DNA from 2 places in the Mucilaginibacter ginsenosidivorans genome. Region 2 is predicted to be linked to the other one. Evidence: riboswitches for the same ligand, from Rfam matches in the RefSeq annotation. Region 2 holds a riboswitch; the other holds the start of a gene.
The links. Region 2 has a riboswitch for cobalamin ahead of FRZ54_RS17305 (TonB-dependent receptor plug domain-containing protein). Riboswitches for the same ligand answer to the same signal wherever they lie in the genome.
Positions count from the first base shown of each region.

Region 1: another riboswitch for cobalamin. It lies ahead of FRZ54_RS22890 (ribonucleoside-diphosphate reductase small subunit); the one in region 2 lies ahead of FRZ54_RS17305 (TonB-dependent receptor plug domain-containing protein).

Region 1 is NZ_CP042436.1:5,019,252-5,027,446, forward strand. It holds gene FRZ54_RS22865 (vWA domain-containing protein) at 1-1,468, opposite strand, end outside; gene FRZ54_RS22870 (hypothetical protein) at 1,553-2,074, opposite strand; gene fabG (3-oxoacyl-[acyl-carrier-protein] reductase) at 2,087-2,830, opposite strand; gene FRZ54_RS22880 (cysteine-rich CWC family protein) at 3,434-3,649, opposite strand; gene FRZ54_RS22885 (ribonucleoside-diphosphate reductase subunit alpha) at 3,702-6,080, opposite strand; gene FRZ54_RS22890 (ribonucleoside-diphosphate reductase small subunit) at 6,132-7,106, opposite strand; cobalamin riboswitch at 7,211-7,422, opposite strand; gene FRZ54_RS22895 (methionine-R-sulfoxide reductase) at 7,579-7,944, opposite strand; gene FRZ54_RS22900 (hypothetical protein) at 8,072-8,195, opposite strand, start outside.
Region 2 is NZ_CP042436.1:3,793,977-3,802,171, forward strand. It holds gene thrS (threonine--tRNA ligase) at 1-2, shown strand, start outside; gene infC (translation initiation factor IF-3) at 4-573, shown strand; gene rpmI (50S ribosomal protein L35) at 680-880, shown strand; gene rplT (50S ribosomal protein L20) at 961-1,305, shown strand; gene FRZ54_RS17280 (outer membrane beta-barrel family protein) at 1,467-3,878, opposite strand; gene FRZ54_RS17285 (DUF6249 domain-containing protein) at 3,974-4,306, opposite strand; gene FRZ54_RS17290 (RNA polymerase sigma factor) at 4,422-4,973, shown strand; gene FRZ54_RS17295 (hypothetical protein) at 4,976-5,383, shown strand; gene FRZ54_RS17300 (serine hydrolase) at 5,373-6,617, opposite strand; cobalamin riboswitch at 6,756-6,948, shown strand; gene FRZ54_RS17305 (TonB-dependent receptor plug domain-containing protein) at 7,049-8,195, shown strand, end outside.

The DNA of each region.
Region 1 (8,195 bases), 1.2 Mb from region 2:
ATTCGGCCAGCGACCAGCGCCAGAGGCCCTCGCCCGTTAATACCCCTATACGGCGCCCGTTGTCGTCACCGAACAGGAGTAAAGGGTACGGCGTTGGGACTTCGCCTATGCGCTGTTTTAATAGCAGCTGATCGTTTCCCGCCGTACGGTAGTTACCAAAAGGCGCTATCAGTGGTGGTAATTTGCTTAATTTGTTCCTGGTCGAGTCGGAAAGGGTGAATAGTGAAAAGTCGCTAGCCGGCATCGGGAACACCTCCTGCACCTGGTTACGGTTAGAGTATACCTGTATAGCCTTTTGTTCATTGTTGAATTGCGGCAGATCGGTTTGCGCGCCAAGCATATACCATACGGGCACCTTACCTTTCGTGATAAAACTCTGCAGGGCTCCTGAACCATTTGAGACACACTGGTAAAGGATAACCAGGCTATAATCAGTCAGTTTAAGCGACGCCGCATCAGTAAGCAGGCTGGTTTTTACTTCGTAATTCTTGTTAACCTCTATACCCTGCTTGATCGTGCTGATGTCCGGATGCGGACCATCATACAGCAGCAATATCTTCTGCCGGGCATCCAGCACATCCACATAAATAGTTTCCGAATTATTCTGAACCGATAACTCGTTTTTTACGGGAGTAATATCGATGGTAAATTTCCGGATACCTTTTTTATCGGCGTTCAGTTTCAGTGGTATTACCTTGCGGAAGTTATCCGAATTAACCTCAACATTTTGGTTAGCCACCTGCTTGCCGTCTTCGGATACGTTAAGCCTTATAGTCTCCCCGTTTGCCTGGAAGGCCTCTGCCAAAACTTCGATCACAAAATCATTCCCTAAAAAAGCGGTTTTGTTATAGTTGACATTACCTATCAACAGATCACGCCTGGCAGTAGTATCGCCCAAAGCAACGGTGTAAACGCTTGTTTTAAGATTTTTCGCCTCGTATAGCGGATCGCTGCCCTGGTTGTACAAGCCATCCGTAACCAACACCAAAGCGCCGATGTTCTGGTTGGCGAAACGTTCGTTCAACTTATCCAGCGCCGATGAGATATTCGTTTGCTTTCCGTCGAATTTGTTTGAAAGGCTATCTTTCAGGTCGCGGCTAAAATTGAACTCACGAACGTCGTACTTATCGCCTAACTGTTCTTTCAGCTTTGCGAGTTCGCCAACAAATTGATCCGGTTTAAAACCGCCCGGCTTAAACGTGCCGATGGATTGTGAATTATCCTGCACTATCAGCACCAGCGGTTTTTGCTGCGTATAACTTACCGACCGTACAAGCGGCGCGATCAGTAAAAATGAAGTGATAAAAACGGCAATGGTCCTGGCGGCAAATAACGCGTAGCGTATTTTTTTAGCCAGGCCAGAAGGACTGCGGTACAGCAGCCAGGCATAAAGCAAACCCAGCAACAGGCAAATAGGTGTCCACCATCCTGAAACTGTTCCCCATGTTACTGAAAATAAAAGCTGCATCCTTTGGGTTTGACGTTAAACGTAATACGTTTTACGTTATGGTGCAAAATGCGAAATTATTGTGAGATGATTGAAAGTTTGTCATCAAAGGAAACTTGTATCTTCTGACACCTCATGCGGTGTATATTTCTCGTTTGAACCAAAATAGATTTCGTGTTCATGAAAAAAAAGCAATGCCCAATTTAAGTTTTGATCTATCACCGTAAGATCGTCCGCGATGCTGTAATAAAACGCGTCAAAATATTTTATTAATAATTCCCAGGGTATTATCATCGCCAAATCAGGCTGCCATGATAAATAAACTGGTTTGTCAAAAGGGAAACCACGTTTATAAAGCCATTTTTTTGTTTCCTGCTCGTCGTCACCTGTTATCATAAACTTATCAATAACGTTAAACAAGTCGCGCTTAAAAGGGAAATCAAGGTGAATATTAGCTTCTTTGATGTAATTCCACAAAAACTTAGAGCCGTGAGTATCTAATGGTTTTAGCTGGGCTAAATGCGACTGCGGAAGTTCCTCATAGTCGGGATCGGTGAAACGATACTTCAAAAGGAATTCGGCCATTGGAATTACATGATCATCAAGATTTTCAAAACCAATACTCATGATGGGCCTCGCCTACAACATTCCCCCGTCAACCGGAATTACCTGCCCGGTAATATATGCCGCCATGTCCGATGCCAGGAAAACGCAGGCATTGGCTACATCTTCGGTTTCGCCGCCACGTTTTAGTGGGATGGCCTGCGCCCAGCCTTCAACTACTTTCGGGTCCAGCACTTCGGTCATTTCGGTTTTGATAAAACCAGGGGCCACCACGTTGGTGCGTATATTTCTTGAACCTAATTCTTTTGCGATGGATTTAGAGAAACCGATGATACCTGCTTTGGATGCTGCATAGTTGGATTGCCCGGCATTACCGTTGACACCAACTACCGAGCTCATATTAATAAATACGCCATCCCGGTTCTTCATCATGATCTTTGATGCAGCTTTGGTGACATTGAATATCGATTTCAGGTTCACATCCAATACGTCGTCCCACTGTTCTTCGGTCATGCGCATCAGTAAACCATCTTTTGTGATGCCGGCGTTGTTTACGACAATTTGCAGCGTGCCGAAATCGGCTATGATATCATTGATCAGCTTTTCGGCCTCATCAAATTTGGAAGCGTCAGACCGGTAACCTTTAACTTTGGTACCATAGCTTTGCAGTTCCTGTTCCAGCGCCTGCCCTTTTTCTACAGACGACAAGTAGGTGAAAGCTACATTTGCGCCATGCTCGGCAAATTTCTCGGCTATCTTACGGCCTATGCCCTTCGAGGCGCCGGTTATCAGTGCTGTTTTTCCTTCCAGTAATTTCATAATTTTCAGAATGGTTTCGGGGGTCGAAGATAGATAATTAGTCGGAAAGTGGAAAAACCCGCCAGATAGTTATAATTTTATTCATCCCAAATCATAATAATGAAATTACTACTACAACTTAAATCCTGGCAACTTTTTATATTAATCGTTATTCCGCTACTCTTTCAACCAAATGGTTTCATATACCAGGTTATAGTTCTGTTTGGATACAGCATTTATATAACATGGATATTTGCTATTGGAAGTACAATGCACTCGCTAATTTTAGCTAAAACAAAACCGAATATTATCTATTTCAAAATAACCTGCTTTAGCATGGCTGTGATAGTAATATTAAGTTGTCTGTTTAATCCTTTCGCGTTTTCTGACCCTTTTGCAGGCGGCAGCAACGCATATATTTTCTGGGTATTCTTTGGGTTGACAATCGCTAGTTCATTTTATTCTTTCGGATTCGCTGCACGAATGCTTGAATCAGCGCGTAGTAATGAGATGGCAAATCGCAGTGACTCGCTTAAAAGCTTCTTATATATTTGGTTTTTCCCCATTGGTATTTGGTACATACAGCCCATAATTAAGAGCGTCTTGCGTGACAAAAGTGTACACTCATCTAATGTTTAACAAGATAGCAAACTCTTCTTTCAACGCCATCAAACAACCCGCACACAAACACCCATCATACTGTTCGCTGACATATTGAGTTTCATTCAGCGTGAGCGACACTTTGGCGCACTGGCATTTGGTGAATGAATTGGCCTTACATTCAAACGGCGAACCACAACGTTCGCAACGAACGATCTCGTGTTTTTGGTGAACTGGCATGATTATAATAATAGGTAGAGACGCATAATTATGCGTCTCTACAATGCATTTTTTATGCGGAACACGTCACACATCCCTCATCCATCGAACAGCTTGGCCCGGCGGGTATTTCGTCAGCAACCTGTTCCACATGTTCCGGTATAACCGGATCCATATTTTTGCCGCCCTGGTTCTCTACTGTGAATTTAATAGCCTGCGATGCCGCCTGTGTGCGCAGGTAATACATGCCTGTTTTGAGGCCCTTCTTCCAGGCGTAAAAATGCATGGAGGTTAGTTTGGATGCATTTGGCGAGTTGATGAACAGGTTTAGCGACTGCGACTGGCAGATATAAGCGCCCCTGTCGGCAGCCATATCGATTATGTTACGCATCTTGATCTCCCACACGGTTTTGTACAGGTCCTTCAATTCCTGCGGAATCTCAGCAATTTCCTGTATCGAACCGTTTGCGGTAATTATCTTATCCTTCATTGTCGTGTTCCACAAGCCAAGATTGACCAGGTCGCGCAGCAGGAATTTGTTGACAATGATAAACTCGCCGCTTAATACCCGGCGGGTATAAATATTAGAGGTATAGGGTTCAAAACATTCATTGTTGCCCAATATCTGCGAAGTGGAAGCAGTTGGCATCGGCGCCACCAGCAGCGAATTGCGTACCCCGTGGTTCATTACATCCAACCGCAGGTTTTCCCAATCCCAGTGACCGCTATTGGGCGTAACACCCCACATATCAAACTGGAACTTTCCTTTGGATAAGGGCGAGCCTTTGAAAGTTTCATAAGCGCCTTCCTTGATCGCCAGGTCCTTTGAGGCCGTCATTGCGGCAAAGTAGATGGTCTCAAATATTTCTTTGTTCAATTGTTTGGCCTCATCGCTTTCAAAGGGCAAACGCAGCTGAATAAATGCATCGGCCAAACCCTGTACACCTAAACCTATCGGCCGGTGGCGCAGGTTTGAATAACGTGCCTCTTCAACCGGGTAATAGTTATTGTCAATAATGCGGTTCAGGTTCAATGTTACCTGGTAAGTTACCTCGTATAATTTCTGGTGATCGAATATGCCGTTGATAACGTACCGCGGCAGCGCCAGCGAAGCGAGATTACAAACTGCAACTTCTTTGTCCGAGGTGTATTCCATGATCTCGGTACATAGGTTCGAGCTTTTGATCGTCCCTAAATTTTGCTGGTTCGATTTGCTGTTGGCTGCATCTTTATATAACAAATAAGGCGTGCCGGTTTCTACCTGGGCATCGAGTATCGCAAACCAAAGTTCCTGGGCTTTTACCGTTTTGCGGGCATGGCCTTCTTTTTCGTATTGCTCATAAAGCGTTTCAAATTCTTGGCCAAAACATTCAGCCAGGCCAGGCGCCTCGTGGGGGCAGAACAGGCTCCAGTCTTCATTAGCCTCTACCCTTTTCATAAACAGGTCCGATACCCAAAGGGCATAGAACAAATCGCGGGCGCGCATTTCTTCCTTGCCATGATTTTTGCGCAGGTCCAAAAACTCAAATACATCGGCATGCCACGGCTCCAGGTATATAGCGAACGCACCTTTACGCTTGCCGCCACCCTGATCGACATAACGGGCCGTGTCATTAAATACCCGCAGCATCGGGATAATGCCGTTACTGGTACCGTTGGTGCCGCTGATGTACGAACCGGTTGCCCTCACATTATGGATACTCAGCCCGATACCACCGGCGCTTTGTGATATTTTGGCGGTTTGTTTCAGCGTGTCATAAATACCGTCGATGCTGTCATCCTTCATCGTCAGCAAAAAGCAGGACGACATTTGCGGCTTTGGCGTACCGGCGTTGAACAGCGTCGGCGTGGCGTGTGTAAACCAGCGCTCGCTCATCAGGTTATAGGTTTTTATCACGCTGTCCACATCATCCTTGTGGATACCAACCGATACCCGCATAAACAGGTGCTGCGGGCGCTCGGCTATTTTGCCTTCTATTTTCAGCAGGTAAGATTTTTCAAGCGTCTTAAAGCCGAAATAATCAAAGCCGAAGTCACGATCATATATGATGGTGCTGTCCAAAAGTTCAGCGTTTTCTTTGATCACCTCCCAAACGTCATCCGCCAGCAGTGACGCGTTCTTGCCCGTTTTTGCGTCAGTATATTCATGCAGGCGGCGCATGGTTTCTGAAAAGGATTTAATGGTGTTTTTATGCAGGTTGGATACCGCTATACGCGATGCCAGCAGGGCGTAATCCGGATGTTTGGTAGTTAACGAAGCAGCAGTTTCGGCCGCCAGGTTATCCAGTTCGGATGTGGTTACGCCGTCGTACAAACCTTCGATAACCTTTTTGGCCACATCTATCGAGTCGACTAATGCCGGATTCAAACCATAGCACAGCTTCTCTATGCGTGCCGTTATCTTGTCAAATTTTACGGTTTCTTTTTTACCGTCTCTTTTTATTACGAACATGGTGTCTCTTGATAAATTGTTTTACTGTTATATTGTTGAACTGATCGGGGCTCAGAAATCCTCGTCCAGCGAGAATGCCTGGCTTTTTACTTCGGTGTTAAGCACACCGCTTTTCTGGTAATCGCCTACGCGTTTTTCGAAGAAATTCGTCTTTCCCTGCAGGGATATCATTTCCATAAAATCGAATGGATTGCTTGCATTATATACCCTATCATAGCCCAATTCTGTCAGCCATCGGTCGGCGACGAATTCGATATACTGGCTCATTAGTTTGGCATTCATGCCTATCAGGTTTACCGGCAGGGCGTCGGTCACGAATTCCTTTTCTATTTCAACCGCATCGGTGATGATCTTGGTCGCTTCTGCTTTGGAAAGCTTTTCTGTCAGCATACTGTACAGTAAACAGGCAAACTCGCAATGCATGCCTTCATCGCGCGAGATCAATTCGTTACTGAAAGTCAGGCCCGGCATCAGTCCGCGTTTTTTCAGCCAGAAGATGGAACAGAAACTGCCGGAAAAGAAAATCCCTTCTACCGCCGCGAATGCCACCAGCCGTTGTGCAAATGTTCCGTTATTGATCCACTTCAATGCCCACTCTGCCTTTTTCTGAACAGCGGGCACCGTATCAATGGCGTGGAAAAGATGGTCTTTTTCGGCGGGATCTTTAATATAAGTATCTATCAGCAGTGCGTACGTTTCTGAGTGGATATTTTCCATCATGATCTGGAAGCCGTAGAAACACCGTGCCTCAGGCACCTGGACTTCGCTCATGAAGTTTACGGCGAGGTTCTCGTTTACAATACCATCGCTTGCGGCGAAGAAAGCCAGGATATGCGATATAAAATGCTTCTCGCCGCTGTTGAGGTTTTCCCAATGCTTCAGATCGTCGGACAGGTCGATCTCTTCCGCGGTCCAGAAACTGGCCTCGTGCTTTTTGTACATTTCCCAGATGCGGGGGTAGTTGATGGGGAGGATAACAAACCGGTCCTTGTTCTCCCGAAGTAATACTTCATTTTCCTGATTCATGCCTTGTCTTTTTAATTTTAGCGGAGTCGACAAAAGACAATGAACCGGGCACTTTTACGGCAGTACCGGGGACAGGGCTTTTATCAAAACCTTATTCGTGAAAGTTTTGACAAGCCATAATGGCAGGTGTCTGGCTGGTGGTCAATAGTCAATGGTCAATAGTCAATGGCAGCGGCGAATTTTATTCACCATTAACCAATCACTATTCACTACTCACAATTCACCATCTCACAGTTGCACGTCAGCCCATGATTTGCACATGGTTCCCTTTTAATGCCGGTTTTTAACCCGGCAACCTTTTATAGCGTTTGTTAAAGAACTTGTGGATTCAAAGATAAGCTGCAGGGGTCTTACGATGTTAAGGATAGTTTTAAACAAGGGCCGGAGTTATGAACAAGGCAGCTTGAATGGTTGATTGGGTTAGATCAAGTTGACAGAATTTGACCCCAACTTAATCAACTACTTAACTTAATCAACCCTCCAACGGCACAAACTTCAAACTTACCGAGTTAACGCAATGCCTTACGTTTTTCGGGGTTAGATATTCACCCTCGAAAACGTGGCCCAGGTGGGCGCCGCAATTGGCGCATACTATCTCCACGCGCCGACCATCAGCATCCGGAACACGTTTTACTGCGCCGGCTATCTCGTCGTCAAAGCTTGGCCAGCCGCAATGCGATTCAAATTTGGTTTCTGAAGTGTACAACGGCGTATCGCATCTTTTACATACGTACAGCCCATGTGCATGATTATTTAACAGCGAGCCGGTGAACGGACGCTCAGTTCCTTTGTATAATATTACCCTTTCTTCCTGGGGTGTTAATTGATTGTATTCCATATTATTTTTGATTACACCGATGTGGTATTTGATTTCACTGATTATAACAAATATACGGCAGGTTTGGCGTTTTGATTTTTGAGGAGGGGCTTGTTTACAATGGGTTGACTAAGGACATGAAAGGCGATCATATATCAAATTGACGTTTGTCAATATAATTAAAGAATTTTCTATAACAAATTCTTGGCTTCTTTCTTAAAAAAGATTGAAGCGCTGTATCATAAGCCAAAAGAGGAATAGTAAATTTTGTT
Region 2 (8,195 bases):
AACTTGGCTTTAAACAAACCGAATTTTAACAGAGGACCAAGGCCTCCTTTTAAGAAAAAGGAAGCTGAACATAACATTAACCAGTTTATCAAGGCTCCTGAAGTGCGCTTAACAGGCGACAACGTGGAGCAAGGCATCTATAGTTTAAAAGATGCTTTGGCCATTGCTGAAGAGCAGGAACTTGACCTTGTTGAAATTTCTCCGAATGCAGTTCCTCCTGTTTGTAAAGTGATAGACTATAACAAGTTTATCTACGAGCAGAAGAAAAAACTGAAGGAGATCAAAAGTAACTCCAAGCAAACAGTTATTAAGGAGATACGCTTCGGACCGAATACTGACGATCATGATTTTGATTTCAAATTAAAACATGCCATCAAATTCCTGGAATCGGGCGAAAAGGTTAGGGCTTACGTACACTTCAAGGGGCGTGCGATCGTTTACAAAGAGCAAGGTGAAATATTGTTACTGCGCTTTGCACAAGCCCTTGAGGAAGTTGGAAAAGTGGAGCAATTACCCAAACTGGAAGGGAAGCGGATGTTTTTGACCGTAGCCTCGAAAGGAGCGAAAAAATAGATGTGAGACAATAGATTTGAGATATGAGACAAAAAACTCAAATCTCACGTCTCAAATCGCATATCTGTAAAGTAGAATTAATTAAATAAATATATAAAATACGGTTATGCCAAAAATGAAAACCAATTCCAGTGCCAAAAAGCGTTTCAAGCTTACTGGAACCGGTAAAATTGCAAGAAAGAACGCATACAAAAGCCACATCTTAACTAAGATGTCGACTAAACGTAAGCGCAACCTTACCCACACCAGCCTTGTGTCTGATGCGGATATGGGCAACGTAAAGCGTATGCTTGCAATCGGTAAGTAAATTAACAAATTTTAAAACCAGGTATTCGGGTATGCAAGATCAGTTAAGCAACTGGCACCTACTACCAAAAATCAAAAAAAATGCCACGTTCAGTTAACGCAGTCGCGTCGAGAAGACGCCGGAAAAAAGTGATGGACCTCGCCAAAGGTTATTGGGGTTCACGCAGCAAGGTTTATACCGTTGCAAAAAACACAGTAGAAAAAGGTTTACAGTACGCTTACCGCGACCGTAAGACCAAGAAAAGAGAATTCAGGGCCTTATGGATACAGCGTATCAACGCAGGTGCTCGTCAGCACGGAATTTCTTACTCACAATTAATGGGTAAATTAGCCGCAAAGGAGATCGGTTTGAACCGGAAGGTTTTAGCTGACTTAGCGATGAACCATCCGGATGCTTTCAAAGCAGTTGTTGATGCAGTAAAGTAAGCTTATTGTTCGTGCCTTTACGAACAATACAGATATAAAAAAGACCCGCCAAGTGGCGGGTCTTTTTGTTTTTCGATATATTTAAACATGAATACGATCAACCTGGACGAACAATTTTCTTTTCGGGTTGGCAACTGATTGGCACACGCTCTTCCGTTGTTTCATAATCCGCCATTAGTTATATCGTTATTATTGATACCGTTCTTGTTCTTCTTCAGTTCGCCACTCAGCTTACCGAAGTTGTAATTAAGGCTGAACCTCGCTGAGCGGTAGTAGATCTGATTGATATTCAATTCCTGGAAATCCGGTCCGTTTGTGGTGTTCACAATGTTCCTGAATTTCTTAAATGGGTTGTTTACCGCCATAGCAAAGTAGAGCTTACCTTTTACAATTTCCTTATTCATCCCTAAACTGGTGTTGAAAAAGCCGTTTGTATAACTTTGCACAGAGGTTGGCTGGCTGCTATTGTACCGAACCGACGCACTAAGGCTCCAGCCCTTAGCCAGCTTCAATGTATTGTTTAACTCCTCTATTGTCATCCATCGGTGCAGGTAAACAATACTGTTGCCGCTCATGCCACTCAGCGAAAACCTGGTGGAATTGCTGTTGAAGCTGATGCTGTATTGGTGAGTTACATTGTAATTCAGGTTTCCGATCAAATCAATACCATCACCTTTGCCCGTATTTTGATAGGTTGCCGTTGTTATTTGTGTGGCCGGATCAAAAGTGGTTACCATAAGCTGAAAATTACGAACGAAAATGTAGTCTGTAGCTAAAAACAACGATACTTTACCGGCGTTGCCCGTACTATAGCTTAGCTGGGCCTGGTTCGAGATACTGGGCTGTATCCTCGGATTGCCTATAACGATGAAGTTTGGGTTTGTTTTGTTTGGATAAGGATTCAAACTAACAATCCCGGGTCGCTGTATGCGCTGGTTAAAAGCCAGCCCGATACCGCCCGCACCTAAGGAGTGGTTGACAGCCAACGAGGGAACGATATTGAAATAATTCGGACTGATGTTGGTACTGCCCGAGAGAAAATGCGCGTTCACTATAGTTTCCTCCGCCCTTGCACCTGCACTGACATTCCAATTACCTAATTTGAATTGATAGGAATTATAGACGCTCAATACATCCTGGGTATAATAAAATTTATCGCTTAACGAGTCGATCTGGCCGTATAGGTTTGTAGCCGGGTTGAGCTGCAGATACTGGTAATCGCTGTTATTGGACCGGAGTATGGCTTTTACGCCAACTTCTATTGTCACGTTTTTTATGGGGTACACCAAATCGGTCTGTAAAGTATGTTCAGATGTTGTTGAACTGTTAGGTTGCTGATAATCAAGTACGGGGTAGTTTACCTGATTCAATAATTGCAGGTTGCTAAAACCATTGTTACGATATCCTGCGTAACGATAGGAGAGCGTCAACAGCCGATTTTTGTCTGTCTTAAACCCTACCTGGTAATTGGCTGATATGTCTCCGCCCTTGCCACGGCCATTATTATCGTTGATCAAATCATAGGCCTGCAAAATACCCACTGCGTCTTTTAGCGCAGATGACTGGTAACTGCTGCCATCGTTATGATAAGCATTGAAACTGAAATGCCCGGATAGTAAATGGAGCGAGTCGATCTCGTAACTTAACTCCGCACCTGCATAGCCGTTACGGCTGTTACTTTTTTTATAGCCATTCTGGTCAAGCAAGGTGGCGTCGCTACCGAAGCTTTGTTGCGTGTTGGCTAAGTTGGTTTGGGGGGTATTGTAAACTCCGGCACCTGCATAAACGTTAACGCCGAACTTACCTTGCCTGACGGTTAAACTGCCACCTGCGTTTGGTCCGCCATATGGTACTTGTTCGCTAACATTCAGGTTGCCACGATAGCCATTGTCTATTTTCTTTGCCGTAATAATATTGATGATACCGCCAATACCCTCCGCATCGTATTTAGCCGGAGGGTTAGTTATTACTTCGATACGTTGGATAGAAGACGCCGGCATTGTACGCAATACAGCCGCCAGGTTGTTGTCCATCATCGCCGAAGGCTTTCCGTTGATAAAAACTTTAAAATTTGCGCTTCCCTTGAGCGAGACATTATCCTGAGCATCCACGGTTACAAAAGGCAGCTTACGCATCATATCCAGCAGGCTTTTTGCCTTACTTTCCGGGTCGGCCTGTAAATCATAGATCACCTTGCCTGGCCTTTGCTGTAACAACGGTCTTTGTGAAATAACAGTTACTTCCTGAAGGCTTTTGATATCCTCTTTAAGGCTGATCGTACCGAGACTGGTATCAGCTTTTAAATTGATAATAAAATCCCGGGTTTTATACCCAATCGAATGAATACTAAGTTTATAAGCGGCGCTCTGAAGCCCGGCGAACTGAAATTTACCATCGGCCTGGGTCGTAAGGCTTTGCGGGCCACTACGTTCCCCGCTCAATGTCAGCGTTATCTTGTCCAGAGGGTTTTTACTAAGCGAATCGGTCACGGTGCCGTTTATTTTATACACGCTTTGCGCGACCGACGCGTTTGTGATTATTGTTAAAAATAGTATGTATAGTATATTCTTCATCTTATTTTGATCGAAAGGTCAATAGAATTCCCTAAAGTCTTTTTGTGCTTTTTGCGGATGTTACCAGAAACAGGTTGGTGATTAAAACCTGGTTATCACTTATGCCTTAAAGTGATAATGAAATAATAGATAAGAAAGCCCGAGGCGATAAACATGAGCTCAATGCCATAGGGCAATACCGAATAATCGTCGTTGGGAAGGTAACTGATAATTACCAGTCCCAAGCCGCTCATAAATAACACACAACCCCATTTGAGAGGTTCTGCGCCTGTGTCGGTTAGTTTCCTGAGGAAATTGATCGCATCGTTGTCGATAGGACCTGAGTCGATAATGCGTTTTTTTAAGCGGAAATTATACCATGCTACAATTACTACGGCGATGATGATAAATATAACAACTACCGCTGCGATGAATACCGTACGCTCCATTGTTGTAAAATTAATTAAAAATCATGTAGTAGTCAGCGGACGTCGAATAAAGGTTGCAGATTTATTTTATTTATTTTTTGCAACCTTTATTCGGCAAGCGTTGACTAATTTATATATGTTTAACGAAAGGGAGGTAATTACCAGGGTGCTCGGTGGCGACGTGCGTGCCTTCGAACTGCTTGTGAAACAGTATGAAAAACTTGTTTTCTATGTCATCCACCGCCTTGTAAAAGATAAGCATGCGGCTGAGGATATTTGCCAGGAAGTTTTTATTAAAGTGCACAAAAGCCTGGTACGTTTCAGTTTTCAATCCAAACTATCAACCTGGATAGCGCGTATTGCCTACCTAACGGCGATAAACTACGTAAAGAAATATAACCGTGAAAGGGCATGGGATTATTTGGAGGATATTGAAAATTACCACTTTACAACCGATACACCTCAGAACTTACTTGAAAAAAAAGACATGGCGAATTACATTGAGCAATTGATCATGCAGTTGCCCGAACGGTACCGAACAGTGCTGACCCTGTATCATTTGAACGAGTTTTCGGGGCCTGAAATAGAAGAAATTATTGGCATGCCCGAGGGGACGGTCAAGAATTATCTTTTCAGAGCGCGGAAATTGCTGAAAGAAAAATTAGAATTATATTTAAAACACGAATAGCCATGAACGAATCAAATGATGAAAAGTTGCAGCGTTTGTTAGAGGATGGAAATTACTCCTCGGACGAACTGCTAAACAAGAATGGCGAAGCTTACAAATTGCTGTTTGCCGCTTTAAACAAAGAACCGGAGAAGGGCTTGCCTTATGATTTTGCGGCAAAGGTAATCCGTAAGATAACCGCGCAGCAAAAACAAAGTAACGAGTTGAAATATAATATAGTAGCCTTAGGGGTATTTATCGGCCTAATGGTGCTTGCATGTGCAATTTTGACATTTTACGGTTCGATAACCTGGAGTGATGTCCTCAAATACAAATGGATCTTTTTATTGCTCCCCCTTATTTTTATGCTTATCCAATACTTCGACCAAAAACTTGTTAAAGCGAAATTGTTCCGGAACACTAATACCTGAACTTAAACTTGTTCAGATCGGGCAAAAACTTCTTTTCCCGCTTTAGTTCCACCTGGTAAATAGTTTGTGCAAGGTCGCGCATAAAGGGCAGGCAGACCGTCTTGTATTCGTACTTATTGTCGTTGTAAATCTGGTTATCGTTGGACTGCACCACGGCCGACAGCATGAATTCCACTTTGTTTTTGTAATCGACGATGTAGGCATTATCGATATCATAACCGTACGAGTCGCCGATCTTATCGAATATCCTGATATGTGGGTTAATAACCGCCAGGCTATCGCCGCCATAAAACAGCCATTTGCAATAGGCAGGATAATAATCCGGCCGACTGTAAGTTGGGTATTTGCTTTCCGTCGGCCACATGCTCATGTACCTGTAAATTAATTTATACTGATCGTCTGTCAGGTTATATTGCTGCTCTTTAGGGAAAGTGTCGGGAAACAACAGTCTCTTTAAAACCATTTGCTGATCCGCGAGAGGGTAAGTATTATTCTTTGAAAAATCAAACGGTTCCATTACCAGTTTATCGTTCTTATCCAGGTAGCCTTTACCCATGATCATGTGTTCGGGTGTTTGCGGATATTCATTCGGATCGTACATAGCCGGTTTTTGATAAACCGGCTTGCCCTTATTATAAAAATTAACCGGGTTGGTGTGTTTGGTGCTTTCGTCGCGATCGCCGATAGCCAGCCTGCAGACAATGCGTGTGCCTGTTAACCCATATTTTTTCAGCTTTTGGTTGATCTCCTCGCGGCCGACAAATTCATAAAGCCTGTTGTATGCGTCATTATCGCTTACCAGTAATATTTTTTTAATATAATTCTGAATACTGGGCAGGCCGCTTTTTGAACTCGAATCTTTAGTCACCCTGGTTTGCCCGGCGAAAGCGCTGTCGGTTATCATCACAGATTTCCAATCGAGGCCCTTAATATTCAATTCATTCAATTTCTCAAGCGCGAATATCGCAGTAGGAAGCTTAACTGTACTGGCGGGGTAGAAGTAGTGATTAGCATTTAGCCTGTAACTGTACGATCTGAAATGCGGTACATTGTTCTCATCACGGTCTATCTGCGTATATAGTATCTGTACCTCGTTATGTGTTGGGTGATTTAAGATGTGGCTGAATAATTCGGGATGTGCCTCAAGCAGGTTTTTAAGGAAAACGGTATCGGGTTGCTGGGCCATGGTAGCAAGGCAAAATATGGAGAATAGGGTTGTTAACAGGAATTTCATTAGTAGTTAAATGATTGATTCACTTAGATCGAGTTGTAAGTTAGGACTTTTCGGCTCAAAATTAAAAACAACTTACCCAACCCAATTAACCGCTTGACTTAATAAACTATCCCTATTGCATTTACAACACCCAAGCCTTACATTTGCAACGCTTTTGGTTCGTGGTGAATAACCGCGATTAAAAGGGAACCCGGTGTAAATCCGGGACTGTCCCGCAGCTGTAAGCTCCAAAACCAAGGCCCATTCATTTGCCACTGTTTCGATTTATCGCGACGGGAAGGCCGGGCCAAGGGGAGTAAGTCAGAAGACCTGCCATAGCACAAAACTATTCATAGCTTTCGGGGATTGAAGCTTGAATGTGAAACCCGCTTCCAGCGTTTCCATTCCAAACTTTCCATTTCTGTATGCTGTGGGATTAAACTCACAACAACATGAAAAAAAATTACTTCAGAATTGTCGCAGGCCTGGGGCTTGTACAATTGGGGCTGCTTAGTACGGCAGTCCGGGCCCAGGACACCACCCGGGTACTCAACAATGTTGTGGTCACGGCCACACGTTCACCAAAAAAATTATCAGATATCGGCAGGGTTGTCACTGTTATTACTTCCGACCAGATCAACCGCTCGCAGGGGAAAACACTGCCTCAGCTTTTGAATACGGTGCCGGGACTTACCTTTTCAGGTTCGGAAAATGCGCCGGGTATATCATCGTCCGTTTATTTGCGCGGGGCTTCCAGCGGCAACACGCTAATCCTGGTGGACGGCTTCCCGGTAAGCAATGCTTCCGGTATCGACGGCACTTACGATCTTAACGCCTTTCCAATAGACCAAATAGATCATATAGAAATACTAAAAGGCAGTGGGTCAACCCTATATGGTTCGGATGCTGCGGCAGGGGTTATTAATATCATCACAAAACATGCGAAAGGAAATGGAATAAAGACGTCCGTTCAACTGGTTGGCGGAAGTTATAACACATTTAACGAATCCGTTGGCGTAAACGGAAATATCAACAATACCGGAATCGCGCTCAATTTGTCCGATGCCGATTCAAAGGGTTTTGCAGGCGCCACGGATACAACGGGTAGTGGTAACTTCAGGAAAGATGACTTTCATCAGCGTGCTGTAAGCCTGAATCTGAGCCAAAAGGTTTCGGATAAATTCTCTATCAATGGCAATCTGCAAACCAGCTATAATAAGGGCCATCTGCCTTACGGGGCATTTACCGACGATAAGAATTATACTTATGCAAACACTTTCCTTTTCGGTGGATTAGGTGCAAAATTGCTTGTCGACAAAGGCGCCCTAAACTTTAATGTCAGTCAGAATACGGTATGGAACCACTATAACGACCTGCCCAACGATGCTAATTTCCAGTCGTACTATCATGCGGGTAACATTGGCCGTATAACAAACACGGAAATTGTATTTAACGACAACCTGGGCAAATATTGGGATATTACCAGCGGCGCCGACTTCAGGTATAACGGTACCCACCAATTGAGCAATTACGATACGATACAATCGGTTAATAACAACATTATCAGTGCTTACACATCGCTATTTTTCAAATCGGACA